Regions from separate parts of the Pseudaquabacterium rugosum genome, predicted to be linked through region 2. Evidence: predicted binding sites of a transcription regulator. Region 2 holds the regulator's gene; the other holds the start of a gene.
What was found. The regulator FliA, encoded in region 2, starts transcription of late flagellar genes. The targets are predictions, from matches to a motif close to CTAAAGTTTNNNNNNNNNNNGCCGNTA.
Positions count from the first base shown of each region.

Region 1 (3,398 bases), 200 kb from region 2:
AGGCCGTCGCCACGGTCGAGGGTGCGCAGGTGCAGGGCCGGCCAGCCGGCGCCGGCCCGGGCGTCGAGACCCGGCGCATCGGCCGCTGCGGTGTCGTCGGCCGGGCGGTGGTCGCGGGGGCTGCGCAAGGCAGGGGCGTCGGGCGCGGGGCGGTCCATGGTGGCGCCGGATTGTCGTCGGCGCGGCCGGGCCCGACAGTCGTGGGAGGTGGGGCCCTGCCGCCGCCGCGGCGTGCCGGCGGGCTGTTACGCTTCCGGCCTTCCGTCCTTTCCGGTGGCCGTGCATGTGCGCGGCGCCGACGCTTTCGCACCATGTTCACCGGCATCGTCCAGGGCGTGGCCGAGGTCGTGCAACTGCATGACCGGCCCGGCCTGCGCAGCATCGAGCTGCAGTTTCCCCCCGGCTTCGACCAGGATCTGGCCATCGGCGCCAGCGTGGCCAGCGACGGCGTGTGCCTGACCGTCACCGAGCGCCCGGCACCCGGCCGCGCCCGTTTCGACATCATGCAGCAGACGCTGTCGCTGACGACGCTGGGCGCGCTCACCGTCGGCAGCCGCCTGAACGTCGAGCGCGCGGCGGCCGAGGGCGCCGAGGTCGGCGGCCATGTGCTCAGCGGCCATGTCGACTGCGTGGCCACGCTGCTGTCGGTGCGCCAGCCCGAGCACAACCACGTGCTGCGCATCCGCGTGCCCGAGAGCCACCGCGACTACCTCTTCGCCCGCGGCTATGTCGCCATCAACGGCGCCAGCCTGACCATCGCCGAGGTCGACGCCGCCGCCGGCTGCTTCGAGGTCTGGCTGATCCCCGAGACGCTGCGCATGACCACCTTCGGCGACAAGGCCGCCGGTGCCGCGCTCAACCTCGAGATCGAGCGCAGCACCCAGGTGCTGGTCGACACCGTGCGGCGTGAGCTCGACCGCCGGCTCGGCGCCTGGCTGCCGGCGCTGCAGTCCTGGGCGGCCGAGCGCGGCCTGGCGCTGCCCGGCGGGGCGCCCGGGCCGGACCGGACCGGCGGCTGAGGCGAGCGCCCCTTGTCGATGGCCGCCCCTCGTCCGAACCCTGCCGTGCCGATGGCCCCGTCGCGTCCGCGCGACCGGGTCGTGCTGGTGACCGGCGGCAGCCGCGGCATCGGTCTGGCCTGTGCCCGCGCCTTCGCCCTGACCGGGGCGCGGGTGGCCATCGCCGGCCGCGATCCGGCCCATCTGCATGCCGCGGTCGACCGCCTGCGCGGCGAGGGCCTGCACGTGCTGCCCTTGATGGCGGATCTCGCCCGCTCCGATCAGGCCCTGCAGATGGCCGCCAGCCTGGTCGCCCAGCTCGGCGTGGCGGACGTGGTGGTCAATGCCATGGGGGGCAGCGGGCCGGTGCACGTCGAGGCCGGCGAGCAGCCGCTGGACTGGTGGGATGCGATGCAGGCCCGGCTGCTGCCGGCGATGCAGGCGCTGCAGGCCCTGCTGCCCGGCATGCGGTCGCGCGGTCGCGGCGTGGTCGTCAACCTGGCCGCGGCGCTCGCCCCGGGGGCGGCGGCGCGCGCCATCGACCGCGGCGCCACCGGTCTCGCGGCCGTCGGCACGCTCCCCGTCGGCCCGGGCCGGGTGATGCCGGGGCCCGAGGCCAGTGCGGCCGATGCGCTGGCTCAGGCCGGCGCCGCGCTGGCCAGCCGCGTGGCGGCCGACGGCCTGCGCATCAACACGGTGCTGACACCGGTCCTGACCGGCCCGCCCGACGAGGCGGCGGCCCGGCGGGTGGCCGACTGCGTGCTGTTCCTGGCCGGCCCCGGGGCCGCGGCCGTCAACGGCGCGACCATCGCCGCCGGCGCCTGAGCGATCCGGGATCGCGGGCGCTCCGGCGGAGCGCCTGAGCCGCCGCCATCACCGCGCCGGCCCGCACTTCAGTCCTGGTCGCGGGCGCCGATAAGCCCCTCAGACCCGGCATCGGCGCGGGCAGGAGTCCACCATGTCGGTGACGGAGCAGACCGCCCCCGCCACAACGTCCGCTGCCCCTGAGGCGGCCCGCATGCGTCTGCTGCTGGTCGACGACGAGCCGTCGGTGCTCAACGCGCTGCGTCGCCTGTTCCGGCCACAGGGCTACGCGATCGACATCGCCAACAGCGCGGCCGAGGGGCTGACGCTGCTGCAGGAGCAGCCGGTCGACCTGGTGATCTCCGACATGCGCATGCCGGGCATGGATGGGGCGACCTTTCTCGAACAGGTGCGTCTGCTGTATCCGCAGACCGTGCGTCTGCTGCTGACCGGCTATGCCGACATCGCGTCGACCATCGCCGCGATCAACCGTGGCGAGATCCACCGCTACATCACCAAGCCCTGGGACGACCAGGACCTGCTGCTGGTCGTGCGCGAGGCGCTGCGCCGGCGCGATCTCGAAAACGAGAACACCCGCCTGCTGCAGCTGACGCAGCAGCAGAACGCGGAGCTGCAGGACCTCAACCGCACGCTCGAGCAGCGGGTGGCCTCGCGCACGGCCGAGCTCCACCAGATCAACAGCATGCTGGAGGCGGCCTACGAGGAGATGGAGGCCAACTTCACGATGGCCATCACCGTCTTCTCCGGCCTGCTGGAGATGCGCCAGGGCCGCATCGCCGGCCATGCACGGCGGGTCAGCGACATCGCCGGACGCATGGCCACGCTGCTCGGGCTCGACAGCCGCACGCGCCAGGACGTGGTGCTCGGCGCGCTGTTGCACGACATCGGCAAGCTGGGCTTCGGCGACGAGATGCTGGCCAAGCCGGTGTCCGACTACACGCCGGCCGAGATGCAGCGCTACCAGCGCCATGCGCTCGATGGCGAGGCCGCGCTGCTGTCGATGGACAAGCTGCGCGGGGCCGCGCAGATCGTGCGTCAGCATCATGAGCGACTGGACGGACGGGGCTTTCCCGACGGCCTGGCCGGCGAGCAGATCTGCATCGGCGCGCGCATCGTCGCGGCGGCCAGCGACTTCGATGGTCTGGAATCCGGCACGCTGTCCGAGAAGGCGCTGTCGGCCGATCAGGCCCGCCGCATCGTCGGCGAGGGCGTGGGGACCCGCTATGACGCGCCGACGGTACAGGCGCTGTTCGAGGCCCTGCGTCAGATCGAGAAGGATGCCAGTGCCGACGTCGAGGTCGACGTGCGCGCCCTCAAGCCCCGGATGGTGCTGGCGCGCGACCTGCAGACGCCCAAGGGCGCCATCCTGCTGCCGGCCGGCTTCAAGTTCGACGAGGCGATGATCGTGCGGGTGCACGATCTGGGTGACCGCCTGGGTGCGCGGCTGACGGTGCGCGTGCTGCTCACGTCATTCGACGACGGCGCACGGGCGCGGGCCGCCGACATCGCACGTGCCGGAGGCACCGTCACCGCCTGAGCTGTCCCGCCTGCGACCGCGCCGTGCGCGCACCGCTG
Region 1 is NZ_JBBUTF010000004.1:275,310-278,707, forward strand. It holds gene AACH11_RS05495 (DEAD/DEAH box helicase) at 1-158, opposite strand, end outside; gene AACH11_RS05500 (riboflavin synthase subunit alpha) at 312-1,019, shown strand; gene AACH11_RS05505 (SDR family NAD(P)-dependent oxidoreductase) at 1,071-1,823, shown strand; gene nosR (response regulator c-di-GMP phosphodiesterase, NosR family) at 1,957-3,360, shown strand.
Region 1: nosR (response regulator c-di-GMP phosphodiesterase, NosR family) is a predicted target of FliA. The motif match lies at 1,890-1,916, and genes of this name have one in related genera.

Region 2 (3,398 bases):
GGCCAAGCGCGCCGGCTACACCGCCGTCGTGTCGCACCGCTCGGGCGAGACCGAGGACAGCACCATCGCCGACATCGCGGTGGGCCTGAACGCCGGCCAGATCAAGACCGGCTCGCTGTCGCGCTCGGACCGCATGGCCAAGTACAACCAGCTGCTGCGCATCGAGGAAGACCTGGGCGACGTCGCCGTCTACCCGGGCCGCTCGGCCTTCTACAATCTGCGCTGATGTCGCCGATCCCGGCCCTGGCCGTCGTGTCGCCCCGTCCCCGGGGCTGATCCGGCGGCCCGGACCGGGCCCCTCGCGACCGCCGGCCGGTGCCGGTGCGTGGCCCCGCAGGGCTGCGTGCCGGGACCGCGCCGGCGGTCGCGCTTGAGCACCGCCGTCACGGCGGCCGCCCGACCTGTCCGACCCCTGCGCGCCCCATGTCCGCCCTGCTCCGTCCGCTGACCCTGGCCCTGCTGGCGCTGCTGGGCGTGCTGCAATGGCAGCTGTGGTTCGGCGACAACGGCAAGCACCAGCTGCAGAAGCTGCAGGCGCAGCTCGAACACCAGCGCGCCGACAACGAGGGGCTGCGACTGGGCAATGTCGCCCTCGAGGCCGAACTCGACGACCTGAAGCGCGGCCTGGAGATGGTCGAGGAACGTGCCCGCGCCGAGCTCGGTCTGATCCGGCCCGACGAGATCTTCGTGCAGTACGCCGCGCGGCCGACGGCCACGCCCTGAGTCCGCCGCACGACGGCGGACCTGCCCCGCCGGCACGTCCCGCCCGACCGACCGGCCGCCGGCCGTCCATCGAATCGCACGCACCGATGCCCGAGAGCGCCCTGGTGATCGCCATCGTCGGTGCCGAGAGCACCGGCAAGACCGCGCTGGCCCGCGCACTGGCGCCGCGCCTGGCCGCGCTCAGTGGCCGGCGCGCGATCTGGGTGCCGGAAGCCCTGCGCAGCTGGTGCGAACGCCAGGGCCGCACGCCACGGGCCGACGAACAGGCGCAGATCGCCGCCGCCCAGCAGGCGGCCATGGCACAGGCGGCGATCGACCACGACATCGTGGTGGCCGACACCACGCCGCTGATGACGGCGGTCTACGGCCTGCATTACTTCGGAAACGAGGCGCTGGTCGTACCGGCGCTGAGCGCCCAGCGTGACTGCGCGCTGACGCTGCTGACCGCGCTCGATCTGGGCTGGCATGCCGATCCCGGCGTGCGCGACGGCCCGGCGGCCCAGCAGGCGGTCGACGGCCACCTGCGGTCCCTGCTGATCGGCCACGGCCTGCGCTGGTCGCTGGTCTGCGGCCAGGGTGAGGCCCGTGTCGAGGCGGCGATCGATGCCGTCGCCCCGCTGCTGCGCCAGCGCTGGCCACACCCCGCGCCCCTGGCACCGACCGATGCGCACCGGGAGGCGGCGGCGGACGGCCTGTTCAGCCGCCTGCACGCACGCGATGCGACCGAGGCCCGTCAGCGGGCCCGCTGGGATGCCTGGTGCGCCGACTGCGACCAGGCGGAGTGCGAGCACGCGCTGCGCCGGCCGGCCGGCTGAACGCGGCGCCCCACGCCCTGCGCGGGGCCCGTCGGCGCGGGGCTCACCAGGCGCGCAGCTTGGCGCGCAGGCGGGCGATGGACTGGCTGTGGAGCTGACAGACGCGGCTCTCGGTGACCTTGAGCACGGCCGCGATCTCCTTGAGATTCATGTCGTGCTCGTAGTACATGCTCATCACGTACTGCTCGCGCTCGGGCAGGTTCTTGATGGCCTCGACCAGCGCCTGGCGCATGCGCATGTCCTGCAGCATGGCCAGCGGGTTGGCCTCGTTGTCGGCCACGTGGCGGTCGAGGTAGTCGTCGTCGCCCTCGTCGCCGGTCATGTCCTCCAGATGGACCAGCTGGGTGCCGCGGACCTTGCCCAGCAGCTCCTGGTAGTCCTGCAGGCCCATGCCCATCTCGGCGGCGATCTCGGTCTCGTTCGGTGCGCGGCCGAGCTTCTGCTCCAGCTTGTGCACGGCGGCCTCGATGCTGCGCTGCTGTCGACGGTCGCCGCGGCTCATCCAGTCGTTGCCGCGCAGCTCGTCGAGCATGGCCCCGCGGATGCGCTGCGTGGCGAAGGTCTCGAACTGCACGCCGTGGGTCTGGTCGAAACGGGTGAGGGCGTCGCTCAGGCCGATCATGCCGACCTGGATCAGGTCATCGAGCTCGACGTTGGCCGGCAGCTTGGCGATCATCTGGTGCGCCAGACGGCGCACCAGAGGGCTGTACTGCTTGAGCATCGCATTGGCGTCCAGGCGGCCCTTGGCGGTGTACATGGCGGGTCTCCGAGGCTTCGATGTCGATCGGGTCAGTTCGTGCGTCCGGTCGCACGGCGCGGGGCCGGGCGGTCGGACTCCGGACGCGCGGACACGCCGGTCGAAACGGGGAATTCATGGCGGCCGCCCACGCGCGTGGTCGCGCCCGGGGCCGGTGCGGCGGCCAGCGGTGCGGCCGGCCAGGGGGGCGCCGACGCCCGCGCGCCCTGGGCCACCAGGGCCTGGGCCTGGGGCCGGTCGTCGGCTGCCAGTTGCGCGGCGATCATGCGGCGCAGCGCGGCGGTCGGCGCGGACTGCGCCGGGGTCAGGGGATCGACCACCGCACAGTGGTGCAGGGCCGAGCCGAGGAACAGATCGGCGCACTCGCCCAGCCGCTCGGCGATGCGCCGTGCCCCCTTGGGCCGGGCACTGCTGGCGATCACCAGGTCGAAGGCCAGTGCGCCCAGCCACTGGCTGAGCAGCTTCATCGACGCGTAGGCATCGGTCAGGCTGTCGGGGCGGTCACCGGCCAGCAGCAGCGGCCGCGGCGCCCGGCCGGCGAAGATGCGGCGCAGGTCCGAGGCACTGGCATGCACCACCACCACCTGGGCCTGCGGTGCGGCCAGATGCAGGGCATCGAGCAGGCCGACCATCGTCGCGCGGTTGTCCAGGTAGCGCCGTGGCAGCCCCCGGGCGGCCAGGTAGCTGACCTGGGGCGACAGCGGCTCGACGCAGGCGGCCAGATCGATCGCCGCCAGCTCGTGTGGCTCGGAGGCGGTCTCGGCGGCATCGACCACCAGGGTGTTCAGGCCGTGCTCGGACAGTGCGGCACACAGCCGCTCCATCACCACGCCACCGGCGGGCACGAAGGGGTTGTGCACCAGCGGCAGGTGGCGCGTGCGCCCGTTGCCGAACAGCGCGCGCAGACCGGCGGCCTGATCGGCGGGCACGTGGGCCGGGGGATGCGGATACGGACGAACCGGCGTGGACATCGTGTGGCGGGGCGGAGCGCGCGTGGGCAGGACGGTAGGCGGGACCGGTGACGCTGTGACCGCCGGGGGCGGAGCGTCGGGCTGAAGATCAGTGTCGACGCTCGGCTCGCGGGTCAAGGGGCGGTGCAGCGG
Region 2 is NZ_JBBUTF010000004.1:72,050-75,447, reverse strand. It holds gene eno (phosphopyruvate hydratase) at 1-226, shown strand, start outside; gene ftsB (cell division protein FtsB) at 424-723, shown strand; gene AACH11_RS04680 (AAA family ATPase) at 810-1,538, shown strand; gene AACH11_RS04675 (RNA polymerase sigma factor FliA) at 1,582-2,295, opposite strand; gene AACH11_RS04670 (P-loop NTPase family protein) at 2,328-3,266, opposite strand.